One region of the Bacillus sp. FSL K6-0138 genome, then DNA from elsewhere that is predicted to be linked to it. Evidence: predicted binding sites of a transcription regulator. Region 1 holds the regulator's gene; the other holds the start of a gene.

Region 1 (15,435 bases):
ATAATGGATAAAGCCGAGTAACAAGGCACGATTCATTACTAAAAAACAAAAAAACTTGTTGACTTTAACTGATTTTCATAGTATTATAGTTAAGTCGCCTGATGAAGCGCCCGTAGCTCAATTGGATAGAGCGTTTGACTACGGATCAAAAGGTTAGGGGTTCGACTCCTCTCGGGCGCGCCATATTGCATGATGATGCGGGTGTAGTTTAGTGGTAAAACCTCAGCCTTCCAAGCTGATGTCGTGAGTTCGATTCTCATCACCCGCTCCAATCTTAAATGATCTTTGAAAACTAAACAAGACAAAACGTACCTGTTAATTCAAATAAATCGCACATAAACGTGCGTAGTCATTTTCAAACAGGCCTGCACGATGCAGGTCATGCAGATGTCGTCACAGGATGTGACGAACTTAATCTGCGTTCCATTTTATGGAGAGTTTGATCCTGGCTCAGGACGAACGCTGGCGGCGTGCCTAATACATGCAAGTCGAGCGGACCGACGGGAGCTTGCTCCCTTAGGTCAGCGGCGGACGGGTGAGTAACACGTGGGTAACCTGCCTGTAAGACTGGGATAACTCCGGGAAACCGGGGCTAATACCGGATGCTTGTTTGAACCGCATGGTTCAAACATAAAAGGTGGCTTTTCGCTACCACTTACAGATGGACCCGCGGCGCATTAGCTAGTTGGTGGGGTAACGGCTCACCAAGGCAACGATGCGTAGCCGACCTGAGAGGGTGATCGGCCACACTGGGACTGAGACACGGCCCAGACTCCTACGGGAGGCAGCAGTAGGGAATCTTCCGCAATGGACGAAAGTCTGACGGAGCAACGCCGCGTGAGTGATGAAGGTTTTCGGATCGTAAAACTCTGTTGTTAGGGAAGAACAAGTACCGTTCGAACAGGGCGGTACCTTGACGGTACCTAACCAGAAAGCCACGGCTAACTACGTGCCAGCAGCCGCGGTAATACGTAGGTGGCAAGCGTTGTCCGGAATTATTGGGCGTAAAGCGCGCGCAGGCGGTTCTTTAAGTCTGATGTGAAAGCCCCCGGCTCAACCGGGGAGGGTCATTGGAAACTGGGGAACTTGAGTGCAGAAGAGGAGAGTGGAATTCCACGTGTAGCGGTGAAATGCGTAGAGATGTGGAGGAACACCAGTGGCGAAGGCGACTCTCTGGTCTGTAACTGACGCTGAGGCGCGAAAGCGTGGGGAGCGAACAGGATTAGATACCCTGGTAGTCCACGCCGTAAACGATGAGTGCTAAGTGTTAGAGGGTTTCCGCCCTTTAGTGCTGCAGCAAACGCATTAAGCACTCCGCCTGGGGAGTACGGTCGCAAGACTGAAACTCAAAGGAATTGACGGGGGCCCGCACAAGCGGTGGAGCATGTGGTTTAATTCGAAGCAACGCGAAGAACCTTACCAGGTCTTGACATCCTCTGACAACCCTAGAGATAGGGCTTCCCCTTCGGGGGCAGAGTGACAGGTGGTGCATGGTTGTCGTCAGCTCGTGTCGTGAGATGTTGGGTTAAGTCCCGCAACGAGCGCAACCCTTGATCTTAGTTGCCAGCATTCAGTTGGGCACTCTAAGGTGACTGCCGGTGACAAACCGGAGGAAGGTGGGGATGACGTCAAATCATCATGCCCCTTATGACCTGGGCTACACACGTGCTACAATGGGCAGAACAAAGGGCAGCGAAGCCGCGAGGCTAAGCCAATCCCACAAATCTGTTCTCAGTTCGGATCGCAGTCTGCAACTCGACTGCGTGAAGCTGGAATCGCTAGTAATCGCGGATCAGCATGCCGCGGTGAATACGTTCCCGGGCCTTGTACACACCGCCCGTCACACCACGAGAGTTTGTAACACCCGAAGTCGGTGAGGTAACCTTTTGGAGCCAGCCGCCGAAGGTGGGACAGATGATTGGGGTGAAGTCGTAACAAGGTAGCCGTATCGGAAGGTGCGGCTGGATCACCTCCTTTCTAAGGATATTATACGGAATGTAAGACCTTGCGGTCTTGCAGGCAGGTGCGTTTAGTTCTTGTTTAGTTTTGAAGGATCATTTGATTCTTCGACATAGGAGACACCTGCTAAAGACGCCACGTCCTGTGGCAACGCATGTGTTAGCACATCCTGTGCGTTGTTCTTTGAAAACTAGATAACGATTGTAAGACATTCACATGAATTTTCTGTAGTGATTCTTTTTAACGGTTAAGTTAGAAAGGGCGCACGGTGGATGCCTTGGCACTAGGAGCCGATGAAGGACGGGACGAACACCGATATGCTTCGGGGAGCTGTAAGCAAGCTTTGATCCGGAGATTTCCGAATGGGGAAACCCACTGCTCGTAATGGAGCAGTATCCATATCTGAATCCATAGGATATGTGAAGGCAGACCCGGGGAACTGAAACATCTAAGTACCCGGAGGAAGAGAAAGCAAATGCGATTCCCTGAGTAGCGGCGAGCGAAACGGGAACAGCCCAAACCAAGAGGCTTGCCTCTTGGGGTTGTAGGACACTCTATACGGAGTTACAAAAGAACGAGGTAGACGAAGAGGTCTGGAAAGGCCCGCCATAGGAGGTAACAGCCCTGTAGTCAAAACTTCGTTCTCTCCTGAGTGGATCCTGAGTACGGCGGAACACGTGAAATTCCGTCGGAATCCGGGAGGACCATCTCCCAAGGCTAAATACTCCCTAGTGACCGATAGTGAACCAGTACCGTGAGGGAAAGGTGAAAAGCACCCCGGAAGGGGAGTGAAAGAGATCCTGAAACCGTGTGCCTACAAGTAGTCAGAGCCCGTTAACGGGTGATGGCGTGCCTTTTGTAGAATGAACCGGCGAGTTACGATCCCGTGCAAGGTTAAGTTTGAAAAGACGGAGCCGCAGCGAAAGCGAGTCTGAATAGGGCGCATGAGTACGTGGTCGTAGACCCGAAACCAGGTGATCTACCCATGTCCAGGGTGAAGTTCAGGTAACACTGAATGGAGGCCCGAACCCACGCACGTTGAAAAGTGCGGGGATGAGGTGTGGGTAGGGGTGAAATGCCAATCGAACCTGGAGATAGCTGGTTCTCTCCGAAATAGCTTTAGGGCTAGCCTCAAGGTAAGAGTCTTGGAGGTAGAGCACTGATTGGACTAGGGGCCCCTACCGGGTTACCGAATTCAGTCAAACTCCGAATGCCAAAGACTTATCCTTGGGAGTCAGACTGCGAGTGATAAGATCCGTAGTCGAAAGGGAAACAGCCCAGACCGCCAGCTAAGGTCCCAAAGTATACGTTAAGTGGAAAAGGATGTGGAGTTGCTTAGACAACCAGGATGTTGGCTTAGAAGCAGCCACCATTTAAAGAGTGCGTAATAGCTCACTGGTCGAGTGACTCTGCGCCGAAAATGTACCGGGGCTAAACGTATCACCGAAGCTGCGGACTGTTCTTGCGAACAGTGGTAGGAGAGCGTTCTAAGGGCTGTGAAGCGAGACCGGAAGGACTCGTGGAGCGCTTAGAAGTGAGAATGCCGGTATGAGTAGCGAAAGAGGGGTGAGAATCCCCTCCACCGAATGCCTAAGGTTTCCTGAGGAAGGCTCGTCCGCTCAGGGTTAGTCGGGACCTAAGCCGAGGCCGAAAGGCGTAGGCGATGGATAACAGGTTGATATTCCTGTACCACCTCCTCACCGTTTGAGCAATGGGGGGACGCAGGAGGATAGGGTAAGCGCGGTATTGGATATCCGCGTCCAAGCAGTTAGGCTGGGAAATAGGCAAATCCGTTTCCCGCAAAGGCTGAGCTGTGATGGCGAGTGAAATATAGTAGCGAAGTTCCTGATTCCACACTGCCAAGAAAAGCCTCTAGCGAGGTGAGAGGTGCCCGTACCGCAAACCGACACAGGTAGGCGAGGAGAGAATCCTAAGGTGATCGAGAGAACTCTCGTTAAGGAACTCGGCAAAATGACCCCGTAACTTCGGGAGAAGGGGTGCTCTGTTAGGGTGCAAGCCCGAGAGAGCCGCAGTGAATAGGCCCAGGCGACTGTTTAGCAAAAACACAGGTCTCTGCGAAGCCGTAAGGCGAAGTATAGGGGCTGACGCCTGCCCGGTGCTGGAAGGTTAAGAGGAGCGCTTAGCTTATGCGAAGGTGCGAATTGAAGCCCCAGTAAACGGCGGCCGTAACTATAACGGTCCTAAGGTAGCGAAATTCCTTGTCGGGTAAGTTCCGACCCGCACGAAAGGCGCAACGATCTGGGCACTGTCTCAACGAGAGACTCGGTGAAATTATAGTACCTGTGAAGATGCAGGTTACCCGCGACAGGACGGAAAGACCCCGTGGAGCTTTACTGCAGCCTGATATTGAATGTTGGTACAGCTTGTACAGGATAGGTAGGAGCCTTGGAAACCGGAGCGCCAGCTTCGGTGGAGGCATCGGTGGGATACTACCCTGGCTGTATTGACCTTCTAACCCGCTGCCCTTATCGGGCAGGGAGACAGTGTCAGGTGGGCAGTTTGACTGGGGCGGTCGCCTCCTAAAAGGTAACGGAGGCGCCCAAAGGTTCCCTCAGAATGGTTGGAAATCATTCGCAGAGTGTAAAGGCACAAGGGAGCTTGACTGCGAGACCTACAAGTCGAGCAGGGACGAAAGTCGGGCTTAGTGATCCGGTGGTTCCGCATGGAAGGGCCATCGCTCAACGGATAAAAGCTACCCCGGGGATAACAGGCTTATCTCCCCCAAGAGTCCACATCGACGGGGAGGTTTGGCACCTCGATGTCGGCTCATCGCATCCTGGGGCTGTAGTCGGTCCCAAGGGTTGGGCTGTTCGCCCATTAAAGCGGTACGCGAGCTGGGTTCAGAACGTCGTGAGACAGTTCGGTCCCTATCCGTCGCGGGCGCAGGAAATTTGAGAGGAGCTGTCCTTAGTACGAGAGGACCGGGATGGACGCACCGCTGGTGTACCAGTTGTTCTGCCAAGGGCATCGCTGGGTAGCTATGTGCGGACGGGATAAGTGCTGAAAGCATCTAAGCATGAAGCCCCCCTCAAGATGAGATTTCCCATTCCGTTAAGGAAGTAAGATCCCTGAAAGATGATCAGGTTGATAGGTCTGAGGTGGAAGTGTGGCGACACATGGAGCTGACAGATACTAATCGATCGAGGACTTAACCAAACATGAATGTCATATCGTTATCTAGTTTTGAGAGAACACCTCTCAATAACAGTTTGGTGGCGATGGCGAAGAGGTCACACCCGTTCCCATGCCGAACACGGAAGTTAAGCTCTTCAGCGCCGATGGTAGTTGGGGGTTTCCCCCTGTGAGAGTAGGACGCCGCCAAGCTGTTATTTTTAACATATCCTTCATCGCGGGGTGGAGCAGTTCGGTAGCTCGTCGGGCTCATAACCCGAAGGTCGCAGGTTCAAATCCTGCCCCCGCAACCAAAAATTACTCATTAAATGAGGAGTGCCCGAAGGGTGCAACCAAAATATCTCATACATATTAAATGGTCCGGTAGTTCAGTTGGTTAGAATGCCTGCCTGTCACGCAGGAGGTCGCGGGTTCGAGTCCCGTCCGGACCGCCATTTGTACACAAACGAAATCATAATGTTTTCGTTTTTTTTTATGCTTTTTTTCAGCTTGGTTCTGCCAAGCTTTCTTTATTGGTGATAATTCGATAAACTATTGTTAGTGTTTTTTATTGCCGCTTTAAGCACTAAAGGAGCATGTTATCTTATGGATGAATTTGAGCTGATACAAAGGATCACGCCGCGCTCTCTTTTTCACAGGGAAATCGAAATCGGTATTGGAGACGATGCCGCTGTTTACGAATCAAAAAAGGGATACCAGGAAATCGTTTGTGTCGATACGATGGTAGACGGTGTTCATTTTCTTTCGTCACATTCAACGCCTGCTGATATCGGGTATAAAGCGTTGGCTGTCAATATTAGCGATATTGCAGCAATGGGGGGAATCCCAAAGTTTTACCTTGTGTCCATCGCTGTTCCGTCAGGCTGGCGCGAAGCCGATATTGAGGCGATGTATGAAGAAATGAACAAACTGGCGAAACTATACCAAATGGATGTAATCGGCGGTGATACGGTATCGACTCATGGACAAATGGTCATTACGGTTACGGTGATCGGTGAAGTCGAAAAAGGAAAAGCGTGTTTGCGAAGCCATGCCAGACCGGGAGATATCGTCTTTGTGACAGGAGAACTTGGTTCATCAGCAGCAGGGCTGTCATTTTTATTGGGAGAACTATCTGCAGAGGATGAGCGTCTCATTGAGCATTTTATTGAGCGGCACAAAAGACCTGTGCCACGTGTCAAAGCCGGTTTGATCTGTTCCCGTTATCAAAGCGTTGCGCTTAACGATATCAGTGACGGACTTGCGAGCGAATTGAATGAAATTGCTGAAGCAAGCCGTGTTTCCATAGACATCTATCAAGATTTGATACCAAGATCTTCGGATTTACATAAGCTGCGTTCAGAATGGGAAGAGTGGGTCTTGTTCGGCGGCGAGGATTTTGAGCTTGTCGGTACGATTTCAAGCGATCAATGGGAGCGATTTGACCGGGAATGCACAAGCTGTGGAGTGCCCGTTTACAAAATCGGCGCAGTCAGCAGATCCGGGGAGGCAAACGTGTTCTATTATCGAGGGCAAGACCGCATTCTCCTTGAGAAAAAAGGCTATAATCATTTTAGACAAGACAGGTGACATAAAGTTGAAAACATTGGAATGGAAAACGACGGAACCCGAAGAGACAAAGAGCATCGCTAAGCTTACGGCGCGCTTTGTTCAGCCAGGGGATGTCATTACATTGGAGGGCGATCTCGGAGCCGGAAAAACGACTTTTACAAAAGGCTTTGCTGAAGGCCTCGGGATTCAGCGGGTTGTCAACAGTCCGACCTTTACGATCATAAAGGAATACCGGGAAGGTGCTCTTCCGCTGTTTCATATGGACGTTTACAGAATGGAAGATGAAACAGAAGACCTCGGTTTGGATGAATATTTTGAAGGGGAAGGGGTCTGCCTTGTCGAATGGGCCCATTTGATCGAAGAGCAGCTTCCCGAAGAACGCCTCGAGGTTGTCATCAAAAGACTCGGCGGAGATGAGCGGAAGCTCACTTTGACGCCAAAAGGCAATCGGTACGAAAAACTTTGCAGGGAGATAAGCGAACATGACGACACTAGCAATTGATACATCTAACCTGACGCTTGGCGTTGCGTTAGTCCGGGACGGAAAGGTAATTGCCGAGCACATATCACACCTGAAAAAAAATCATTCCGTCCGGGCGATGCCTGCGATTGATGAATTGCTTCAGGAGTGCGGCCTGGAGCCTTCTGATCTGAGCAAAATCGCAGTTGCGAAAGGGCCTGGATCTTATACCGGAGTGCGCATCGGCGTCACGATAGCCAAAACGCTGGCCTGGTCGTTGAACATTCCCGCGGCATCAGTTTCGAGCCTGGAAGTGTTAGCCGCCAACGGCCGTTTTTTCTCGGGCGTCATCTGTCCGTTGTTTGATGCAAGGCGTGGACAGGTTTATACAGGATTGTACCGCTATGACGACAATAACAGGCTGGAGACCCTGGAAGGCGATCAAAATATTCTGCTTGAAGATTGGCTGAAAAAGCTGAAAGACATTGAGCAGCAAGTGCTGTTTTTAGGAAATGATACAGATATTCATAAAGATATGATCGAAAAGATGCTCGGTAAGCAGGCGGTGATCGGAGGCGCTTCCCTTCACCTCCCCCGCCCTTCCGAATTGGCCTTGATCGGGGAGCGGAAAGAGCCGGAGCCAACGCACGGCCTTGTGCCAAACTATGTCCGTTTGGCAGAAGCGGAAGCCAAATGGCTGGAAAAACAAAAATAGCGGGTGGAGCCATGAATACTCAAATGGTCATACGTGACATGAAATCAAATGATGTCGATCAAGTGTATGAAATCGAAAAACGCTCTTTTTCGTCCCCTTGGAAAAAAGAATCGTTCTATCATGAGCTCCATCACAATATGTATGCTCATTATCTCGTCCTCGAAGTAGAAGAGCAAATCATCGGATACTGCGGGATCTGGATTGTGCTGGATGATGCGCAGATTACGAACATTGCCGTTTTGCCTGAATATCGCGGGCGCCGTTACGGAGAAGAGCTTTTAAAAGCCGCCATGAAACTGTGCCTGATGAAAAAAGCAGCTCAGCTTTCTTTAGAGGTGAGGGTGTCGAACCATATCGCCCAAAGCTTATATCGAAAACTCGGTTTTCAGCCGGGGGGAATTCGCAAAAATTATTATACTGATAACGGAGAAGATGCTTTATTAATGTGGGTGAGACTGAATGAATCATAAAAAAGATTTGTATGTATTGGGAATTGAGACAAGCTGTGATGAAACCGCTGCCGCCATCGTAAAAAACGGTAAAGACATTATAACAAACGTTGTAGCGTCGCAAATTGAAAGCCACAAACGTTTTGGAGGGGTCGTTCCGGAAATTGCGTCAAGACACCACGTAGAGCAGATGACGATCGTGCTTGAGGAAGCTTTTTCACAGTCAGGCATGTCTTTTGACGATATTGATGCAATTGCGGTAACTGAAGGCCCCGGGCTTGTCGGCGCATTGCTGATCGGCGTAAACGCAGCGAAAGCACTGAGTTTTGCCCGCAAGATTCCGCTTGTCGGCGTTCACCATATTGCAGGCCATATTTATGCCAACCGGCTTGTCCAAGAGCTTCGCTTTCCGGCGCTTGCTTTAGTCGTCTCAGGCGGGCACACGGAGCTTGTGTATATGAAGGAACACGGTTCATTTGAAGTGATCGGCGAAACGCTCGATGATGCGGCAGGAGAAGCATACGATAAAGTAGCCAGAACGATGGGACTGCCTTATCCGGGAGGGCCTCATATTGATAAGCTCGCGCAAAAAGGCGAAGCCAACGTACCATTGCCGCGGGCCTGGCTTGAAGAGGGCTCATATAACTTCAGCTTCAGCGGCCTTAAATCAGCGGTGATCAACACGCTTCACAATGCCTCGCAAAAAGGGGAAACGATATCGCCGGAGGACTTGTCCGCAAGTTTCCAGGAAAGCGTCATCGACGTGCTCGTAACGAAAACGAAGCGGGCTGCCAAGGCTTACGGAGTCAAACAGGTTATGCTTGCCGGAGGAGTTGCGGCAAACAAGGGGCTTAGAACGGCCCTTGAAGAGACATTTTCCGCATATCCGGACATCGAGCTGCTCATTCCGCCGCTTTCGCTTTGCACAGATAATGCGGCTATGATTGCAGCGGCAGGAACCGTCGCTTTCGAAAAAGGAATCAGGGGAAAATATGATATGAATGGCCAGCCCGGCTTGGAGCTGACATCTTACTAAAAACCTCACACACCGTGAGGTTTTTTTAGTTATTAACAGCTTGTTAACATATATCCACAGGCATGTTAATAATATTAAAAAACCTGTTATATAGAAGTTTTTTTACTTGTTAATAATGTGAATAAATATTATGTTTTTTGTGGATATTGTGGGTAAATCGCTTTCTTTCTTGTAAACAAAGGGTTTGTTTTGTGGATAAAAAAGCCGCTTCATCGATTGAAGCGGCTTTGATCTTTATTCTTCTGTAGAAAGTGCTTCCCATTCGGATAATAAGTGCTCAAGTTCGTTATTCAGGCGCTCGTTTTCGGAGTTGATCTCCTGAACCTTTTCGTGGTCTTGAAAGACGTCGGGTTCGCAGAGCAGCTCCTCATTTTGTTCAATTGTTTCTTCGATGGCCGTGATGCGCGTTTCGATTTCGTCTATGCGGCGCTGCCGCTGCCGCTCTTTTCTCTTCCATTCCTTTTCTTCTTCATAGCTCCGCTTTGTTTTGGCCTTATCTGCATCAGGTTTGCTTTGCTCGTCTGTATTTTGCTTTTCCAGTGCTTTAAGCTCAAGCTGCTGGGCCTTTTTTTCCGTATAATAATCGTAGTCTCCTAAATATTCTTCCACTTTCTCAGGTGAAAGCTCGAATACTTTTGTTGCAATGCGGTTGATAAAATAGCGGTCATGGGACACGAACAAAATCGTTCCCGGATAATCGATCAAAGCATTTTCCAATATTTCTTTGCTGTCCAAGTCAAGATGGTTTGTCGGCTCGTCAAGAATGAGAAAATTGGCTTTTTGAAGCATCAGCTTCGCGAGCGCGAGCCGTGCTTTTTCGCCGCCGCTCAGGGCGTGAACAGGCTTTAAGACATCGTCTCCGGAAAACAGGAAATTCCCGAGGCATGTTCTGATATCTTTCTCATTCATCTCGGGGTAGTCGTCCCAAAGCTCGTCAAGCACGCGCTTGGACGAATGGAGTTCAGCCTGCTCCTGGTCGTAATAGCCGATCGAGACGTGTGAACCGGTTGATATCGTGCCTGTAAGGGGTTTAAGCTTTTGAATCAGCGTTTTTAAAAGGGTTGATTTGCCTACTCCGTTAGGGCCGACAAGGGCCACGCTTTCACCGCGCGAAATTTGAAAATAGAGCGAGCGGAGGAGCGGAGGCTGATCTTGGTAGCTGACCGTCAAATCCTGAACGCGCAGGACGTCGTTTCCGCTTTGCCGGGCAATGTCAAAACGGAAGGAGGCCGATTTTTCGTCGCCGAGCGGTTTATCCATGACGTCCATCCGTTCAAGCTGTTTGCGCCTGCTTTGTGCGCGTTTTGTCGTTGAAGCCCTCGCCAGGTTTCGGTCGACGAAGTCCTGGAGTTTGGCGATTTCATCCTGCTGCTTTTCATACAGTTTCATTTCTTTTTCAAGCTGTTCAGCTTTTAATTTCAGATAATCGCTGTAGTTTCCGATGTATTTTTTGCTCCTGGAGCGGGATATTTCGTACACCTGGGTGACAACCTTATCAAGAAAGTACCTGTCATGGGAGACGATGAGTATCGCTCCGCTGTAGTTTTGCAAATATTGCTCAAGCCAGGTAAGCGTATCGATGTCAAGGTGGTTCGTCGGTTCATCGAGAATGAGCAGGTCAGGTTTGGCCAGTAGCATTTTTCCGAGAGCGAGCCTCGTTTTTTGTCCTCCGCTTAAATCCTGGACGCGCGCGGTGTCGCCGTATCCGGCAAATCCGAGACCATGGATCACGGATCTGACGTCGGCTTCATATTGGTAGCCGCCCTTATCTTTAAATTCCTGCTGCAGTCTGTCGTACGTTTTCATTAACGATTCAAGCTTGTCGGGTGCAGCATGCGCCATCTGCTCTTCGACTGAGCGCATCTCTTTTTCCATCGCTTTCAGATGATCGAATACAGTCAGCAATTCTTCTTTTATTGAAAGCTTTGAATCGAGTCCCGAATGCTGATCAAGGTAGCCGATTGTTAAATCCTTCGGCTTGATGATGTCCCCTTTTTCATAAGAAAGCCTGCCGGCGATAATTTTCAAAAAAGTCGATTTTCCGGCTCCGTTGCGCCCGACGATCGCAATCCGGTCCCGGGATCTGACTTCCAGCTTTATATTCGTTAAAATGGAATCGGCTCCAAACGATTTTGAGAGCTGATTGACTTGTAAAATCATCATGATTTATTTCACCTCTTGTTTGCTATTTTTAGTGTAGCCTATCAGATAGCAGTCAGCAAACAATTAAGCGGAGTCTGGAAGATTTTAACCAAAAGGAAAAGACAGATTGAAAAAAATAGTGTATGATCTTTAGTAAGGAGAGTTTTATAATGATGAACCAATTTACGCATTTTAACGAACAAGGCAGAGCCAAGATGGTTGATATAAGCGAAAAGGAAGCTTCAGTGCGAACTGCTGTAGCTTTCTCAAGCGTGTCTATGAAAAGAGACGTGCATGAAAAAATCAAAAACCAGGAGATGGGGAAAGGCGATGTGCTGGCTGTGGCTCAGGTGGCAGGAATCATGGCGGCAAAACAAACGTCCGACATCATCCCGATGTGCCATCCGATCGCTCTGAAGGGAGTCGACATCGCCTTTCGATGGGAAGAAAAAGACCAGAACAGCATCCTGCATATTCAGTCAACCGTCAAGACAAAAGGGAGCACAGGTGTGGAAATGGAAGCGTTAACGTCAGTTTCCGTATGTGCGCTGACCGTCTATGACATGTGCAAGGCTGCGGATAAGGGAATGGTGATAGGACCGACCTATCTCGCTGAAAAAACAGGCGGGAAAAGCGGTGACTATAAAAGGGAAAAAGCTGATGTAAACATGGAGGATCGTTTATGAACTTGGATCATTCAAAAATTCCGCAAGCGACAGCTAAGCGGCTGCCGCTATACTATCGTTTTTTAAAAAACCTTCATGCATCCGGAAAGCAGCGTGTTTCATCCGCTGAATTGAGCGATGCCGTAAAAGTCGATTCTGCCACGATTCGGAGGGACTTTTCATATTTCGGTGCACTCGGCAAAAAAGGCTACGGCTATAATGTGAATTATTTGCTGTCCTTTTTCAGAAAGACGCTCGACCAGGATGAAATGACAAACGTAACGCTTATCGGCGTAGGAAATTTAGGGACAGCCTTTCTCCATTACAACTTCATTAAAAACAACAATACGAAAATCTCAATGGCTTTCGATATCAATGAAAGCAAAATCGGAAAAGAAGTCGGAGGCGTTCCCGTTTACGATTTAAATGACCTTGAAAAGCATTTGACAAACGATATTCCCGTCGCGATTTTGACGGTCCCGGCCCAGGCCGCCCAACCTATTACGGACAGGCTTGTTGCGCTCGGTATTAAAGGCATTCTCAATTTTACGCCGGCCCGTTTGAATGTGCCGGAACACATTCGAATTCATCATATAGATTTAGCGGTTGAACTTCAGTCATTGGTATATTTTCTGAAGCATTATTCAATGACAGAAGAAAAATGACGGAAAGGGGGAGGCTTTTACATGCCGACAATCGGTCCTGGAAGCTTTATTTTAATCGTTATCTTGGCGATTCTGATTTTCGGTCCGCAAAAACTTCCTGAACTGGGAAAGGCAGCAGGCAAGACGCTAAGGGAGTTTAAAAACGCAACAAGAGGTCTGGCAGACGACGAAAGCGAAAAAAAGAAAGAAGATCAGTAGGATGGGATGACATTGATGAAGGGAAGAGAAATGTCGCTTCTGGAACATATTATTGAACTGCGAAGACGGCTCGTGTTCATTGCCTTCTTTTTTGCCGTTTTTGTCATGGCGGGCTTCTTTTTGGCTAAGCCGATCATTCTTTATTTGCAGCAGACCGATGAAGCGAAACTGCTGACGCTGAACGCGTTTAAACTGACCGATCCGCTCTTGGTATACATGCAGTTCGCTGTCATTATCGGCGCTGTGATGACCTCGCCGCTTGTCTTGTACCAGCTGTGGGCTTTTATCAGCCCGGGGCTGTATGAAAAAGAACGCAAAGTGACGCTAAGCTATATTCCTGTATCGATCATACTTTTTTTAGGCGGCATTGCTTTTTCTTATTTTATTTTATTTCCGTTTGTCGTTGAATTTATGACGAATCTTTCCGATGATCTTAAGGTGAATCAAGTCATCGGGATTTATGAGTATTTTCAGTTTTTAATACAGCTGACGCTTCCTTTCGGCTTATTGTTTCAGATGCCTGTGATCATTATGTTCATTACAAGGCTCGGTTTGGTGACGCCCATGATGTTGGCTAAGATCAGGAAGTATGCATACTTCTTTTTGTTCGTCATCGCGGCGTTCATCACGCCTCCTGATATGTTGTCCGATTTTATGGTGGCAGCGCCTCTTTTGATCCTGTATGAAATCAGCATCATCATTTCGAGAATTTCCTACAGGAAAGCGCAGAAAGCCGTCATTCAGGAAGCCAATCAGGCATTTTTAAAATAAAGGGCCATCTCTTTTTGAGAGAATGGCTCTTTTTCTTTATTTTTTCCGCTTTGAAAGGGCGAACATTTTGAAGGAAATGCTGATGTTATAGGCGGCGAACAGCATCAGGAGAATGGTGTAGAACGACCACATATTCCCCGGAGAGGTCGCTGCCAGATACGTAAACAGCACGCCCGTCAAAAAATACATCACGCCCCAAAACACCGGGCTTCTCATCATAAAAATCCTCCGATAATCAGCTGCACTTTTTCAACCCGTTCCAAATAGTCCTGAATCTGGCCCTGAAACGTCTGCATGATCACGACAAACGTATTCATGGCGACGTGGGCAAAGATCGGCACGATAATCCGGTTTGTCCTGACGTACAAAAAAGCGAATGTGAAGCCCATTGCCGCATAGATTAAAAAGTGTGAGAAATCTATGTGGACAACCGAGAAAAGGACGGAGCTGAACAGAGCAGCGATAAAGAAATTCGTTTTTTCATATATAGCTCCGAAAATGATCTTTCTGAAAATGATTTCTTCCAGAATGGGGCCGAACACAGAAGAGACGATGACCATGAGCGGCAATGCCTGAATCAATTTCATGATCATTTGCGTATTTTCCGACTCGGGATTGGCCCCGAATAGCGTCATTTCAATCATGGCAGCAATTGACTGAGCAAAAATCGCGAGAAAAACGCCGCCGACCGCCCAGGCTACCGATGCCCCAATCGATGCTTTCGGCCTGTTTCGAAGCGTTGTTTTCGGCACTGTCCTTAAAATCAGCAGCACGATGACGAGACAGAGCAAAAAGGCAATGACTGACCATACGCTTGTCAGCGTCAGCTTTGCTTGAACGGGAGTCTGTCCTTTTCCTACGCCGAGCAGGTAAAGCAGAGGCACGCCGACGATGGACGACAATTGCATGAGGACGTATGTCAAAATAATAAACCAGTATTGTTTTCTCAAGCCGTATGTACTCCTTTTCTAGAATCTAAAGCAGACTACATTTATTGTAACACACTCTTATTAAATTATCGGATGGGAAAGGGAAACGGAAACTTGCAAGCGCAAAAATTTTTAGACTTATCACTTGAAATTGCCAGGGAGATTCTTTATTATAAGAATTGTGTTAGCACTCAATGAGTGTGAGTGCTAAAATTACATATGAAAATATTGAGGAGGTTGTTTCATTGTTAAAGCCATTAGGTGATCGCGTTGTCATTGAGCTCGTTGAGTCTGAAGAAAAAACTGCTAGCGGAATCGTACTTCCTGACTCCGCAAAAGAAAAACCCCAAGAGGGTAAAGTAGTTGCTGCCGGTTCAGGCCGTGTATTAGAGAGCGGAGAACGCGTGGCATTAGAAGTAAAAACAGGCGACCGCATCATCTTCTCAAAATATGCCGGTACTGAAGTGAAATATGAAGGTACTGACTACTTAATCCTGCGTGAAAGCGACATTTTAGCTGTTATCGGCTAAGTCTTAAATAAAATCTTTATATAATCCTGAGGAGGTTCGAATCACATGGCAAAAGATATTAAGTTTAGCGAAGAAGCCCGCCGTTCCATGCTGCGCGGTGTAGATGCATTGGCTGATGCTGTAAAGGTAACATTGGGACCTAAAGGACGCAACGTCGTTCTTGAGAAAAAATTCGGTTCTCCGCTTATCACAAACGACGGTGTAACCATCGC
Region 2 (15,435 bases), 1.6 Mb from region 1:
ACCTGTATGCATACTTAGAAAACAAATCATTGGAAACGTTCAGCCCTGTTAACTCAGGCACGCTTGCAAGCCTTGGCCGCAAAGACGCGGTTGCCATCATCGGCGCCAACTCAACAGCCTTGAAAGGTCTGCCTGCTTCCCTGATGAAAGAAGCGAGCAATGTCCGCTACCTAAGCCACATTAAAGGTCTGTTCAGCCTGGCATACTGATAAAATTCCAGCGCTACTTATAGTGTAAACTATAAGTAGCGTTTTTTTATGCCCTAAATTTGACGGGAAAATGAAATATTTTGAAATTAGGCCCTTGAAAAGGGTATATCCGGCCCCTTTTTGAAATAAAGTATTAAAACATGCCTAAAGGGGAGAAAATACATGAACAAGACCATTAAGATCAGCTTGTGCATCATGATGATTGCCGTATTGGCGCTCTTCTCCCGCCTCAATCCGGAAGAGCCCGCCGCCGTTGCTGCAGAAAATAAAGACGGGCTGTCCGCTGAGCTTGACCGGCTTTTAAAAGAAGAGCCCGCCTTGCAGGGGGCGCTTGCCGGAATCAGCGTCAGATCCGCCGAAACCGGAGAAGTCGTCTACAGCCATATGGGGGACGTCCGGCTGAGACCCGCATCGAGTCTCAAGCTTCTGACAGCTGCAGCTGCGCTTTCTGTGCTAGGCGGGGATCATACGTTTGCAACAGAGGTGCTGGCTGACGGTGCGGTGAAAGGGAGAACCTTAAAAGGAAACCTTTATTTAAAAGGGAAAGGCGACCCTACGCTGCTCCCGGCCGATTTTGATCAGATGGCCGAAGCTCTCAGCCAAAAAGGCATTAAGCGGATTCGGGGAAATCTGATCGGGGATGATTCCTGGTATGACGATGTCCGCTATTCGACGGACGTATCCTGGAGCGATGAACATACATATTACGGCGCACAGGTTTCCGCTCTTACCGCGTCACCGAATGAAGACTATGATGCCGGCACGGTCATCGTCGATGTCACACCCGGCCGAAAAAGCGGCGACAAACCGGCGGTGACGGTCTCCCCGAAAACGGGGTATGTGAAGATCGTCAATCATGCAAAAACCGTACCGGCAAACGGGGAAAAAGACATCACAATCGAACGGGAACACGGCACAAATACGATCCAAATCAAAGGAACGATTCCAAAGGAAGCATCAAGAGCAAGGGAATGGGTTTCGGTTTGGGAGCCTGCGGGCTATGCGCTTGATTTGTTTAAACAGGCGCTCGACCGGAAAGGCATTCAAGTGCTTGGAAAAGCAAAAACCGCAACCACCCCGAAAAATGCGCGGCGCATCGCAGTCCGCCGATCGATGCCGCTTTCGGAACTGATCGTGCCTTTTATGAAGCTCAGCAACAACGGCCATGCCGAAACGCTGGTCAAGGAAATGGGGAGGGCGGTCAAAAAAGAAGGAAGCTGGGAGAAAGGGCTTGAGGTTTTACATGAAAAGCTTCCCGGTTTTTCAATTGATCCGGACAACGTCCTTCTGAGAGACGGTTCAGGCATCTCCCATATCAATCTCATCACCGCACATCAGATTACAAACCTGCTGTATTCCGTACAGGATGAACCATGGTTTTCCTCTTATCTTCGTTCACTGCCGGTTTCCGGCGAAAGCGACAGAATGGTTGGCGGAACATTGCGCAACCGGATGAAAAACCCAGAGCTCAAAGGCAAAGTCAAAGCGAAAACGGGCTCTCTTTCGACCGTCAGTTCTTTATCCGGCTATGTTGAAACGAAAAGCGGGAAAACGTTGATTTTCTCAATTATCTTAAACCAGCTGTTGGACGAAGAAAAAGGAAAAGAGATCGAAGACAAGATCGCCGAACGGTTGGCCGGCCAATGACATCACCTTCCCTTGCTCCCGGGCTGTTCCGGGACGGCCCGATTTTTTTCAAAAGCCAACATCTTCGCATTTTATAAGATTCCGTGCCTCCTTTTGAATCGCAAAACGAAAAGTGAAAGATATCATTATTTTTCTTCGTCCCCGGGCAGATACCATTAACATTCATATGATTTAACACCAATAGATTTAAAAGGAGGAAGGAGCCGGCGAATGCGAAAAGTTTGGCACGTATACGTATATTTACTGCAGCAAGCCGGTCTATTCCCCCGGGGGGAGATTTTAGTCTGCCTATGGTCAAGCGCCGGCTTTTTCATGAAGATGATCCGGGGAGCAATGAAGACGAATACGTCGGTGACTACTTTTCTCCCGATGAATGTCATGTAGTAGACCACTCTGGAAAATATGTGAATGTGACGTTTTATGAATAATGTGAGATAAGCCCGCCGCTTTAGAGTCGGAGGGTTTTTTGTTTTCCACCGGAAGAATTCTCTTGTATAACAGATAGTCGTTATCTAACTATTATTATAATACAGATGAAATGTTGAATTTCTTGCCCTCAGCTTGCCATCTTCAATTTGTGTATGTTCTAAGAACTTTGTTCATAACTTCACATAATGTGTGACTTTTTTCACATTCAAAACTGTTCTACCCAACATAAGATAAAAATGTAGCATCTGTTATACAAATCGAATGATAAAAGAGGTGGATAACATGGAACAATGGAAAGGCTTCACCACAAATGTATGGCAAAAAGAAGTAAACGTGCGGGATTTCATTTTGAACAACTTTCAGCCTTATGAAGGTGACGAATCGTTTCTGCAGCCTCCAACCGAAGCAACAACCGCATTGTGGGATCAAGTGATGGAATTGTCGAAAAAAGAGCGCGAAAACGGCGGGGTTCTCGATATGGATACGGAAATCGTATCAACGATTACCTCGCACGGACCGGGGTATCTGAATCAAGATCTGGAGAAAGTCGTCGGCGTTCAGACAGATGCGCCGTTTAAGCGTTCTCTTCAGCCTTTCGGCGGAATCCGCATGGCAAAGCAGGCATGTGAGTCTTACGGTTTTGAATTAGATCAGGAAGTAGAACGAATTTTTACGGATTACCGGAAAACTCACAACCAGGGTGTATTTGACGCGTACACAGATGAAATGAAGCTTGCCCGTAAAGTCGGCATCATTACCGGGCTTCCGGATGCATACGGGCGCGGCCGGATCATCGGAGACTACCGGCGGGTCGCACTTTACGGCGTCGATTTCTTAATCAATGAAAAGAAAAAAGATGCAGCCGCCACTTCCAAGCTGATGACTGAAGAAAACATCAGGCTGCGTGAAGAGCTGACCGAGCAGATTCGGGCCCTGCACGAATTAAAAGATATGGCAGCCCGCTACGGCTTCGATATTTCAGAGCCGGCTTCAAACGCAAAGGAAGCGTTTCAATGGCTGTACTTTGCATATTTAGCTGCCATCAAAGAACAAAACGGAGCGGCGATGAGCCTTGGCCGCGTCTCGACTTTCCTGGATATATACATTGACAGGGATTTGCAGAACGGGGTACTGACAGAGCAGGAAGCTCAAGAACTTGTCGACCATTTCGTCATGAAGCTGCGCTTAGTCAAATTCGCCCGGACCCCGGATTACAACGAATTGTTCAGCGGCGACCCGACGTGGGTAACCGAATCGATCGGCGGAATGGCTCATGACGGACGTCCTCTTGTTACGAAGAACTCTTTCCGTTTTCTTCACACGCTTGATAATCTGGGGCCTGCACCCGAACCTAACCTAACCGTGCTTTGGTCTGTCAGACTGCCTGAACGGTTTAAACAATATTGTGCAAGCATGTCCATTAAAACGAGCTCGATCCAGTATGAAAACGATGACATTATGCGTCCCGAATACGGTGATGATTACGGTATCGCATGCTGCGTATCGGCGATGGAAATCGGCAAACAAATGCAGTTTTTCGGAGCACGCGCCAACTTGGCGAAAGCGCTTCTATACGCAATTAACGGCGGAAAAGACGAAAAGCATAAGATTCAAGTCGGACCGGAAATGCCGCCTGTCACATCAGACGTTCTGGACTACGAAGAAGTGATGCATAAGTTTGACCAAACGATGGAGTGGCTTGCAGGGCTGTATATTAACACGCTGAATGTCATCCATTACATGCACGACAAATACTCTTATGAACGAATCGAAATGGCGCTTCATGACACCGATATTCTCCGTACAATGGCAACAGGCATTGCAGGGTTGAGCGTTGTGGCCGATTCGTTAAGCGCTATCAAACATGCAAAAGTAAAAGTGATCCGGGATGAAAACGGCATCGCCGTTGATTTTGAAACAGAAGGCGATTTCCCTAAATACGGAAACAACGATGACCGCGTGGACAAGATTGCTGTCGAGATTGTTGAAACATTTATGAAGAAGCTGCGCAAACATCAAACATACCGCCAGTCGCTTCCGACGATGTCCATCTTAACGATTACATCAAACGTCGTCTACGGGAAGAAAACGGGAAATACGCCTGACGGCCGCCGGGCAGGAGAGCCGTTTGCCCCTGGAGCAAATCCGATGCACGGACGCGACACAAAAGGTACGCTTGCTTCCCTTTCATCGGTCGCAAAACTGCCTTACAGCTATGCGATGGACGGAATTTCGAATACATTCTCGATCGTTCCGAAGGCTCTCGGCAAGGACGATGCAAGCCGGGCCGTCCATTTAGCGAGCATACTTGACGGGTATGCCAAAAAAGCGGGGCATCACTTAAATGTCAACGTATTCAACAGGGAAACCTTGCTTGATGCGATGGAGCATCCGGAAGAGTATCCGCAGTTAACCATTCGCGTATCAGGCTATGCGGTCAACTTCATTAAGCTGACAAAAGAACAGCAATTGGACGTGATCAGCCGTACGTTCCACGAATCAATGTAACTTAAAATTAGGCGGAGCGCCCTTTTCGCTGCGCTCCCATCACAAGGGGGGATCTTCATGATGAACGGACGCATCCATTCGATTGAAACATTCGGTACCGTCGATGGTCCTGGGATTCGATATGTCGTTTTTATGCAAGGATGTTTATTGCGCTGCCAATTTTGCCATAATGCAGATACATGGGAAATCGGAGCGGGACGGGAAATATCCGTTTCCGAAATCGTCGATGACGTTCTCTCATACCTCCCGTATATGGCGTCTTCCGGCGGCGGAATCACGGTCAGCGGAGGAGAACCGCTTTTACAGCTTCCCTTTTTGACAGAATTGTTCAAGGCGTGCAAACAACAAGGCATTCATACGGCGCTTGATTCTTCAGGGGGATGTTATTCAAAAGCACCGGCGTTTCAGGAACAGATCAGCGAATTGATGCAATATACCGATCTTGTTTTGCTCGATCTTAAACAAATCAACCGCAAAAAGCATCTGGAACTGACCGGAATGCCGAATGACCACATCCTCGATTTCGCGACATTTCTCAGCGAACGCCGCATCCCTGTCTGGATTCGCCACGTTCTCGTTCCGGGGATCACAGATATTGACGAAGATTTAAACGATCTCGGAACGTTTATCGGCGGACTTTCGAATGTCGAAAAGGTGGAGGTTCTCCCATATCATGAACTCGGCGTCTATAAGTGGGAAGCGCTCGGCCTTGAGTATCCTTTAAAAGGAATCGAACCCCCTGCCGAAGAACGGGTTAAACATGCATACAAATGCTTAACCGCTCACTTGAATCACAGACACCCGTTTACTGAAACGCTTGCATAAAAGCATTCGTTTTTAATAATAGTAAAACAGATGTGAGAAGCCGGGCGAAAGCATAATTTAAACGGCACAAATTCATAAAGCAGGGTGGATAGCATGATGTATCATTTGTATTCTCATAACGACTTAGACGGAGTCGGATGCGGAATCGTCGCAAAGACGGCCTTCGGCGAACAGGTGGAGGTTCGCTACAATTCGGTCACGGGACTGGACATCCAAGTCGAAAGATTTTTAGATCGGGCGAAAGACAAGCGAAAACAGGGCGGCTTGTTCATCACGGACTTATCCGTCCATCAGGAAAATGAAAACAAACTGAATGAATACGCCGAAGCGGGCGGAAAGGTCAAACTCATCGACCATCATAAAACAGCGCTGCATTTGAACGAATACCCGTGGGGCCTTGTGAAAGTCGAATATGAAGACGGAAGGCTCGCATCGGCCACTTCTCTTTTTTATGAATATTTAGCAGAGAACGGCCTGATCGAGAAAACGAAAGCAATGGACCAATTTGTCGAGCTCGTCCGGCTATATGATACATGGGAATGGGAGGAAGCGGGCGTTCTTGAGGCGAAACGGCTGAACGACTTGTTTTTCATGGTGTCCATTGACGAATTTGAAGAAAAAATGATCCGTCGCCTGAAAGAAAATGACGAATTTTCCTTTGACGAATTCGAGGAAAAGATCCTCGATATGGAAGAAGAAAAGATTGAACGGTACATTCGCAGGAAAAGGCGGGAAATCGTACAAACTTTCATCCATGGGCATTGTGTCGGAATCGTCCATGCCGAAAGCTACCATTCAGAGGTCGGCAACGAACTCGGAAAAGAATTTCCCCATCTTGATTACATCGCCATTTTAAATATGGGCGGCAAAAAAGCGAGCCTCCGGACCATTCATGATGAAACAGACGTCTCTGAAATCGCCGGCACTTTCGGCGGCGGAGGCCATGCTAAAGCAGCCGGCTGCCCGTTGACAGACGAAGCGTTCAGGCTGTTCGTGCAAGAGCCGTTTCCGGTGGAACCGATCAAAGCCGATGCTTTCAAAAACATATATAACTTGAAAGAATCTGAATACGGCTCCCTTTATGAAAACAGGGAAGAAGACCAATTTTACCTCTTTTCGGCTGAAGACGGCTGGAGCATTCAATTAAACGGGGTCACACAAAACGAAACATTCGCTTCGTTTGAAGAGGCGGAACGGTTTATCAAAAGAAATTATGCGGCATGGCTGGTTCGGGATGAGACATTTGTCCGATTTCTGATGCAGCGTGTCAAAGAGCATCTCAATACGACAGGCTAAGACATTAACATGTCTTAGCCTGTCATCGTTATCATATACAAAACCGTCTTTTTGACATATAATAACAGAAAGTTCTGATTTTTCAAAAAAAGGGAGGATGCTCATGAACATGAGTTCTGAAAACTGCCAAGCAAAGGAATTCAGGGCGGTATGGATCGCCACAGTCACAAACATCGACTGGCCTTCGCGAAAGGGCCTTGCCGCGGAACAGCAAAAAGAAGAGTACCTGAAGCTCTTGAATGATGTGACAGAGATGGGCATGAACGCAGTCGTCGTTCAAATCAAACCGACGGCCGACGCTTTTTATCCTTCTGCATACGGACCTTGGTCAGAGTATTTAACAGGCGTCCAAGGAAAAGATCCCGGATACGACCCGCTCGCCTTTTTGCTTGAAGAAGCCCACCGAAAGAACCTTGAATTCCATGCATGGTTTAACCCTTATCGAATCACGATGAATCATACCGATTTGAACAGGCTCGCGGCAGATCATCCGGCGAGAAAGCACCCGGAATGGGTCGTCCGTTACGGCAGCCAGCTGTTTTACAATCCCGGCATTCCCGAAGCGCAGGACTTTATCGTCGAAGGAATCGAAGAAGTCGTCAAAAACTATGAGATTGACGCCGTTCACATGGACGACTATTTCTATCCGTATAAAATAGCCGGAGAGGAGTTCCCTGATTCTGAAACGTATGAGAAATACGGCAAAGACCGTTTCACCGACATTGAGGATTGGCGGCGGGACAATGTCAACCAGCTCGTCAAACAAATCAACGCCGCCATCAAAAAAGAAAAACCGGCCGTCAAATTCGGCATCAGTCCGTTCGGCGTCTGGCGGAACAAGGCGAAGGATCCTTCAGGCTCGGACACAACCGCCGGAATGACCAACTATGACGACCTTTATGCGGATACGAGAGAATGGATTCAAAAAGGATATATCGATTATATCGCTCCGCAAATCTATTGGAGCATCGGTTTTGCCCCCGCGTCCTACGATATTCTGGTTGCCTGGTGGAAGAATGAAGTGGCCAATCGCCCCGTGCATTTATACATTGGACAAGCGGCCTATAAAATCAACAACAATTCTGATCCGGCCTGGTCAGACCCTGAAGAATACCCGAGACAGATCGCCTTAAACCGCGCCTCGAATGTTTTAGGAAGCATTCATTTCAGCCTGAAGGATCTAAACCGCAACCCGCTCGGCGTCAAAGACAGGCTGACGGGCGACCTGTATCACGCTCCCGCGCTGATTCCCGGCATGCCGTGGCTTGAGACTTCCAAAAACTGAACGGAAACGGAGAGGAATCAAGACCCCGTCCGGCGAATTAAAGAAAGGAACAAAAAAGGCCGGAGCTGATAGAAATATGGATCGCATAACTGCTGAAATCAGGGATCGCAGCATCGATATAGGTGGTGAAGATGAATATCATTTTGACTCCTTAAAACCGATTTTGAAAGACAAAAGATTTGTATTTCTCGGTGAAAGCGGACATTGCGTCAAAGAATACATCACGGCTAAAATCAGCCTCATCCGCTTTCTGCATCGGGAGATGGGGTTCAATGTTGTTGCGTTTGAAAGCGAATTGGGAGATTGCACAATCGGTGACTTTTTTTCCTCTGAATACAGCGCCGAAGAGTTTATGCGCGGCTCCATCGGGAAGATCTGGCACAACCAGTTTGTCCTCGAATTGTTCCGTGAGCTGAAGGAATCAGAGGGGCTTCACTTAACAGGTATTGACGTCCAACAGAGCAGGAAAAAGCACTTTTCCTCCTTTTTGGAGAAGTATTTGACAGGACGGATCCGACAGCAGTACATCGACTTTGACCGCCTTGCAAATGAGCTGCTTGACAAGAATGGAATATTCAAATGGCGCTTTCGAAAAACGGCCGAAGAAACCGCCAAAATGGGAAAAGAATTAATCGAAGGACTTGAAAAACAAACGTTTCCTTCGGCAATGCTGCATAAGGTCGTGATGCAGACGATTGAGAACAGGCTGAATTACGTCAAGGCCAACTTTCAAAAAAGCTTCTCCAAATTGTTTGAATACCGGGACGAATTAATGGCAAAAAACCTGGAATTTTTATCAACACACATCTATCCCGCTGATAAGTTCGTCATTTGGGCGCACAACCTTCATATCAAAAAACAGAGCAGTGCCAGCCGTTTGTCCCGGTACCGCTCATTTGCCGAGAATCTCCCGCCATTGATGAAAGAAAAGAGTTTTGTGATCGGGTTGTATGCAAAAGAAGGAAGGATGGGAGATTACAGCGGCCGCGATTATCCGATAAAAAAAATGAGTCATAAGCATATGGAATGGCTGCTCAGCCATTCGCCTTATCAAAATTCGTTTGTGCGCTGCAGCCATGAATGGGGACAGAAAAAGTATAGAGCGTTTGAAGGAGGCGGTCTGCGCACATCGTTTGTCCCGGCGCGGCAATATGACGGGATATTATTCTTCAAAAACGTGCATCCGGTAACAATAAACGAACAAGTCAAATAAGCATTCCCGAATTCTAAAATTCGGGATTTTTTTGGATTAAAAATCGTGTTTGCAGTAAACCTTAATAGATAAAGACAAAAAAAGAAAGGTTTACTTGACATGGATATTTTCTTAGCCATTTTACCCGCAATCTTTTGGGGCAGCATCGTATTGTTTAACGTCAAATTAGGCGGAGGACCGTACAGCCAAGTGCTCGGAACGACGATCGGCGCATTGGTTTTTTCCATCGGTGTCTATTTTTTCGTCCAACCCGACTTATCGCCGCGCATTTTTGCAGTCGGTATCATTTCAGGCGTATTTTGGGCGCTTGGCCAGGTGAACCAGCTGAAAAGCATTAAGCTGATCGGCGTTTCAAAAACGATGCCGATCTCAACCGGGCTTCAACTCGTATCCACCTCCTTGTTCGGCGTTCTCGTGTTCCACGAATGGGCGACGACGGTCTCGATCGTTCTCGGCGTGCTGGCGCTGATTTTCATCATCGTCGGCGTCGTGTTGACGTCATTGGAAGACCGCCGGAGCCAGGACAACCATGAGGAAAAAAACGGAGACATGAAAAAAGGGATTGTGATCTTGCTCATTTCGACATTAGGTTACCTTGTGTATGTCGTCGTGGCTCGGTTCTTTCATGTCAGCGGCTGGGCCGCTCTTTTTCCTCAAGCCATCGGGATGGTGGCAGGAGGATTGCTTTTCACATTCAGGCACCATCCCTTTAATTTCTACGTAATCAAAAACATTATTCCAGGTTTAGTCTGGGCGGCGGGAAATTTGTTTTTATTCATTTCCCAGCCGCGGGTCGGCGTGGCGACAAGCTTTTCATTATCGCAAATGGGGATCATCATTTCGACACTCGGCGGAATTATTATCCTTGGTGAAAAAAAGACAAAGCGCCAGATGGTCGGGATCGTCATCGGGATCATCCTGATCGTCATTGCCGGCGTAATGTTAGGAATCGCAAAGGCATAAAAAGGACGGCGCATCGGCCGTCCTTTTTTTATATCGTAACCATAGCCGTAAGCGGCAGATGATCAGAGGCTTCGGGGCTCTTGGTGACAACTCCGGCAGCGGTCACATGAAGAGAGGGACTTGCAAAAATGTAATCGAGCCGTTTTTTCGGACGGTGCGACGGGTAAGTGAAACCCGCACCGTCCCCGGCATCTTCCCACACATCGCGAAGCACTCCTGTGACTTTTTTCCAGCCTCTTGAACGGGGCTTCATATTCCAGTCCCCCAATACAATCGCCGGCTTTTCAAGCTTCTGAAGCCTGCCTGTGATATAGCCGGTCTGCTTTCGATGGAGAGAGGGGTGCAAGCTCAAATGCGTCACAAACACATAAAGGAGCCGCCCGTCGATGTCAATGGCTGTTTCGAGCAATGATCTTCCTTCAATCAGCCCCGGGACAAAATTGAACAGATGATGCTGTTCGTCCACAATCGGAAATCGCGACAAAAGGGCATTTCCATATTGCCTTTTTAACTGGGAACCTTTTGAACGTAATGAAACGGACGGGCTGTAGGCATGCTCCATCCCCAGCTCTTTTGCGAGCCGGCTGATTTGATCTTCATACCGGCTTCTTTTCAAAAAGTGCCGATCGACTTCATTAAGGCCGATAATATCAGCGCCGCTCTCAGCGATCAACTCGGCAATCCTTTGCAAATCAAGGCGCTGATCGGTGCCCTTGCCATGGTGAATATTAAACGTCATGATGCTGATATCCATTCATATCCCGCCTGTTCGATAGATTACAAATATTTTGCCTCTGAACCCGGCAAATTATTTTCGGACAGTTCGAAAGCATCGTATAATCTTAGGCGGAGGGATTATGTTGTACAAAATTATTATGACGCTTTTCACGACACTTTTGATGATCATTCAGATCGGGGTGCTGTATTTTTGGCTGTTCGATTAGAAGGATCTGTATACGGAACTGGGACTTCTCTGCTGGAACGGGTCGATCTTAGCGGGGGCGGTCATCTGCATCGTGTACTTCACATTGCTGAAAAAGGGGGCATTTTCCTCTATCTTCAAAAAGCTCGTTCTTTCCTCAACGGTCATGGTAATCGTTTTACACTTGGCATCATTCGTTATCGACTTTGCGGCAAATTCTATGCCATAAAACAAAGAATGATTCCTTGGTTATTTTAAATGAGGAGGAGATGCCATGGCCGGACGGATAAAGCTCGATTCTCGCAAATCGCGGCCATGATCAAGGAAGAGCGCCGAGAGCAGCGGCTTTTTATTCTCTCCGCGACGATTTTCCAGAGCGTGAATCAGCGGCGGCCGTTCTCGGCCAATTAGATGATGACGACATACAGCCACTAAAAAGAAAAGCAAAACGGTATCATGCAGATAGGCGGGGGAAAGCTCCGCCATTTTTGGGCTGCGGAGCACCCGTTTTGCCGCATTTGGACATATGCTTATATATACGCTGTGAAGAAGGCGGGGGATAAAAGTGACCATGTTTTTAGCTGTTATCATATTTCTGCTGACGCTTACATTCGTCATATGGCAGCCGAACAATTTATCAATCGGCTGGTCGGCGTGCGGCGGGGCAGTACTGGCGATCATCGCCGGGGTCGTTGATTTTCAGGATGTACTAAACGTAACCGCGATCGTCTGGAATGCGACATTAACCTTTGTGGCAATCATCATAATTTCACTTATTCTCGATGAAATCGGATTTTTCGAGTGGGGGGCATTACATATGGCGAAGGCGGCGGAAGGAAACGGGATTCGCATGTTTGTATATGTTTCCGGTTTAGGTGCCATTGTCGCCGCATTATTCGCCAATGACGGAGCCGCGTTAATTTTGACGCCGATCGTTCTATCGATGGTGCGCGCTTTGAATTTTCCGGAAAAACTCGTGTTTCCGTTTATTATCGCGGGCGGGTTTATTGCCGATACCACATCGCTTCCGCTCGTTGTCAGCAACCTTGTCAACATCGTGTCGTCCGATTTCTTTCACATCGGCTTTATCGAATATGCGGCAAGAATGGTGATTCCAAACGTGTTTTCACTGCTTGCGAGCATCACCGTACTTTATATATTTTTCAGAAAGAGCATACCGCGGCATTATGACGCAACGCATCTGAAACAACCAGGGGAGGCAATCAAAGATCAAAGCATATTCCGTTTGTCATGGTTCATATTAGCCATCCTTTTATTCGGCTATTTCATCAGCGAGCTGTTTTCCATTCATGTATCAATTATCGCCGGCGCGACAGCCATCTTTTTCTTAATCGCTGCGAAAAAGAGCCCAGCTGTCCGCACAAAGCAAGTTCTGAAAGGAGCCCCCTGGGCGATCGTTTTTTTCTCGGTCGGGATGTATGTCGTCGTATACGGATTAAAAAATGCAGGCTTAACGGAAATTCTTGCATGTATCATTCAAGCTGCAGCCGGTCAAGGGCTGTTTGCCGGAACGATCGGAATGGGATTTATCGCCGCTTTTCTGTCATCAGTTATGAATAATATGCCGACCGTGATGATTGACGCGCTTTCCATTCAGCATACCGAAACCCACGGAATCATGAGGGAAGCACTGATCTACGCCAATGTCATCGGCTCCGATCTCGGGCCGAAAATAACGCCGATCGGCTCATTAGCGACGTTTTTATGGCTTCATGTCCTTTCTATGAAAGGCGTGAAAATCTCTTGGGGAACCTACTTCAAAACAGGCATCATCCTGACGATCCCGACGCTTTTTATCACCCTTGTCGGGCTTTATATCTGGCTATTGATCATTCACTAAGATGACTCCGCCGCATGTCAGGCGCGAACATTGGGGCTTTGATGATCCGACAAGAGCTAAAGGAACAGATGAGAAGAAATGGGCATTCTTCCAGCGTGTGAGGAAGAAATCGGAGAACGGGTGAAACGTTTTGCGGAAACAGGGGAATCCGTGATCTGAAAAAAGTCGATTTTAACCATCGGCTTTTTTATTGCTCTATGGTAATTTTTATTTTATTTTTCAACCTAGCTGCTTTAAAATCGGTCCGAGCAAGGTTAAACGGGACTGACTTCATGCCGTTTTCCTGACCCGCTCATGTAAAATAGCAAACCGTTCTTCGGATTCCGCAATTGATAACATGAATTCTCCATAAATTCCGCTTTTGCACGATTTCAAGAGATTAAGGCGGTTGTCCTTTTTATATCATGACAGTTGAATAACAAGAACGAATGTTCTATAATCTTTATGAGCATCGTTGAAGGTTATGAAGTACTATGTGTTAAAAATATAAAGAATGTTACATGCTGGGGAGGTTATATTTTGAAACCGCGAATCACGGTCATTACACTGGGAGTAGATGATGTAGAAAAGGCGCTTCATTTCTACCGGGATGGATTGGGGCTTCCGTCAGACGGCATCGTCGGCGAGGAGTTTGAACACGGTGCCGTTGCTTTTTTCGACTTACAGCCGGGCCTTAAGCTCGCCGTTTGGAACCGGAAGGATATTGCATATGATACGAACCTTAACAAGACAATGCCAAGCCCGACCGAATTCACGATCGGACATAATGTTGGAAGCAAAGCAGAAGTCGACGAAGTCATGCAACAGGCAAAGACAGCAGGCGCCGTCATAACAGTCCCGCCGCATGATACGTTTTGGGGCGGCTATTCGGGGTATTTCCAGGACCCTGACGGCCATTTGTGGGAAGTCGTCTGGAACCCTCAGTGGGAAATCGAATAGCAAAGTACAAACCCATCGATGAAAGGTGGGTTTTTGTTTTGCCTGAAAATCAACAATTGACAGATCTGTTATAACTGTTTATATTGTATATATACAGTTATAACGAATTGAGGGATGTTATGCTTGAATATTTTGATTTCAAACACATCAGATGAACCGATTTATTTGCAGATCGTAAACCAATTAAAGGAGCATATCGTCAAGGGGGAGCTCGCGGAATCACAGCCGCTCCCATCGATCAGAAGCCTGGCCAAAGAGCTGAAAATCAGCGTGATTACGACAAAACGGGCCTATGACGAGCTGGAGAAAGAAGGATTCATCGTCACCGTGGCCGGAAAAGGATCGTATGTCGCAGCCATCAACACGGAGATGCTGCGGGAGACGAAAGTGAAACTGATCGAAGAAAAAATGACCGAAGCAATCAATGAAGCCAAGCTTGTCGGCTTGTCTTTGAAGGAACTGCAAGACATGCTCAAGCTGATATATGAAGGGTGGTAACAATGAGCAACATACTGGAAATAAAAAATGTGTCGAAAAGCTATCAAGATTTCTCTTTGAAAAATGTAAGCATTACCCTGCAAAAAGGCTACATCATGGGCTTTATCGGACCGAATGGAGCGGGTAAAAGTACGACGATCAAACTGATCATGAACATCATCAAAAAAGACAGCGGCGACATCAGCATTTTCGGCCTTGATCATGAGCGGCACCAACTTGACATCAAACAGAGAATCGGCTTTGTCTATGACGAAAATCATTTTTATGAAGAACTGACCATTGAGGAAATGAAAGGGATCGTCAGCCCGTTTTACGCGAGGTGGGATGAAGCCGTTTTTCAGCAATACGCTAAAGACTTTCGCCTTCCTTTAAAAAGGCGGATCAAAGATTTGTCAAAGGGGATGAAGATGAAGTTTTCGTTGGCTATCGCACTTTCGCATCATGCCGATCTATTGATCATGGACGAACCGACTTCAGGACTTGATCCTCTCGTCAGATCTGAGCTGCTGGATGTGTTGCAAACATTGCTGCAGGACGAAAACAAGTCGATTTTCTTTTCGACCCACATTACATCTGACCTGGAGAAAGTTGCCGATTTTATTACATTCATCCAAAACGGCGAGATCGTGTTAAGCAAGGCGAAGGATGAGCTTTTAGAGGAGTACTGCATCGTCAAAGGCCATCACGACAAGCTTGATGCGGGCCATGAAGACGTATTGATCGGCTTAAAGAAAAACAGCTTCGGATTTGAAGCCCTTGCCAAAGATAAGCGGGAAGTCGTTCAGCGATTCGGGGATTCAGTCATCATTGAAAAACCGACATTGGAAGATATTATGGTGT

The links. Region 1 encodes Rex, which represses fermentation and respiration genes when NADH is low (regulators of the CRP and FNR family bind a similar motif). Its sites were predicted from a motif close to TTGTGAAATATTTCACAA; they were not measured.
Region 2: a site for Rex is predicted at 2,473-2,490, ahead of pflB (formate C-acetyltransferase). Genes of this name have one in related genera too.

Annotation. Positions count from the first base shown of each region.
Region 1 covers NZ_CP150286.1:747,923-763,357, forward strand. The annotation lists tRNA gene MHB78_RS04070 (tRNA-Arg) at 107-183, shown strand; tRNA gene MHB78_RS04075 (tRNA-Gly) at 198-271, shown strand; rRNA gene MHB78_RS04080 (16S ribosomal RNA) at 428-1,977, shown strand; rRNA gene MHB78_RS04085 (23S ribosomal RNA) at 2,205-5,136, shown strand; rRNA gene rrf (5S ribosomal RNA) at 5,189-5,304, shown strand; tRNA gene MHB78_RS04095 (tRNA-Met) at 5,329-5,405, shown strand; tRNA gene MHB78_RS04100 (tRNA-Asp) at 5,470-5,546, shown strand; gene thiL (thiamine-phosphate kinase) at 5,698-6,681, shown strand; gene tsaE (tRNA (adenosine(37)-N6)-threonylcarbamoyltransferase complex ATPase subunit type 1 TsaE) at 6,689-7,165, shown strand; gene tsaB (tRNA (adenosine(37)-N6)-threonylcarbamoyltransferase complex dimerization subunit type 1 TsaB) at 7,146-7,838, shown strand; gene rimI (ribosomal protein S18-alanine N-acetyltransferase) at 7,850-8,308, shown strand; gene tsaD (tRNA (adenosine(37)-N6)-threonylcarbamoyltransferase complex transferase subunit TsaD) at 8,298-9,323, shown strand; gene MHB78_RS04130 (ABC-F family ATP-binding cassette domain-containing protein) at 9,558-11,486, opposite strand; gene moaC (cyclic pyranopterin monophosphate synthase MoaC) at 11,639-12,151, shown strand; gene MHB78_RS04140 (redox-sensing transcriptional repressor Rex) at 12,148-12,795, shown strand; gene MHB78_RS04145 (twin-arginine translocase TatA/TatE family subunit) at 12,817-12,993, shown strand; gene tatC (twin-arginine translocase subunit TatC) at 13,000-13,764, shown strand; gene MHB78_RS04155 (YdiK family protein) at 13,801-13,980, opposite strand; gene MHB78_RS04160 (CPBP family intramembrane glutamic endopeptidase) at 13,980-14,714, opposite strand; gene groES (co-chaperone GroES) at 14,939-15,223, shown strand; gene groL (chaperonin GroEL) at 15,269-15,435, shown strand, end outside.
Region 2 covers NZ_CP150286.1:2,366,062-2,381,496, forward strand. The annotation lists gene MHB78_RS12495 (NAD(P)/FAD-dependent oxidoreductase) at 1-209, shown strand, start outside; gene dacB (D-alanyl-D-alanine carboxypeptidase/D-alanyl-D-alanine-endopeptidase) at 372-1,856, shown strand; gene MHB78_RS12505 (hypothetical protein) at 2,147-2,284, shown strand; gene pflB (formate C-acetyltransferase) at 2,547-4,793, shown strand; gene pflA (pyruvate formate-lyase-activating protein) at 4,851-5,618, shown strand; gene MHB78_RS12520 (oligoribonuclease) at 5,715-6,914, shown strand; partial or broken gene MHB78_RS12525 (family 10 glycosylhydrolase) at 7,048-8,190, shown strand; gene MHB78_RS12530 (erythromycin esterase family protein) at 8,276-9,412, shown strand; gene MHB78_RS12535 (RhaT/GlcU family sugar-proton symporter) at 9,512-10,375, shown strand; gene MHB78_RS12540 (endonuclease/exonuclease/phosphatase family protein) at 10,404-11,129, opposite strand; gene MHB78_RS12545 (hypothetical protein) at 11,094-11,555, shown strand; gene MHB78_RS12550 (hypothetical protein) at 11,547-11,783, opposite strand; gene MHB78_RS12555 (arsenical efflux pump membrane protein ArsB) at 11,869-13,158, shown strand; partial or broken gene MHB78_RS12560 (arsenate reductase) at 13,160-13,317, shown strand; gene MHB78_RS12565 (VOC family protein) at 13,678-14,097, shown strand; gene MHB78_RS12570 (GntR family transcriptional regulator) at 14,221-14,595, shown strand; gene MHB78_RS12575 (ABC transporter ATP-binding protein) at 14,598-15,435, shown strand, end outside.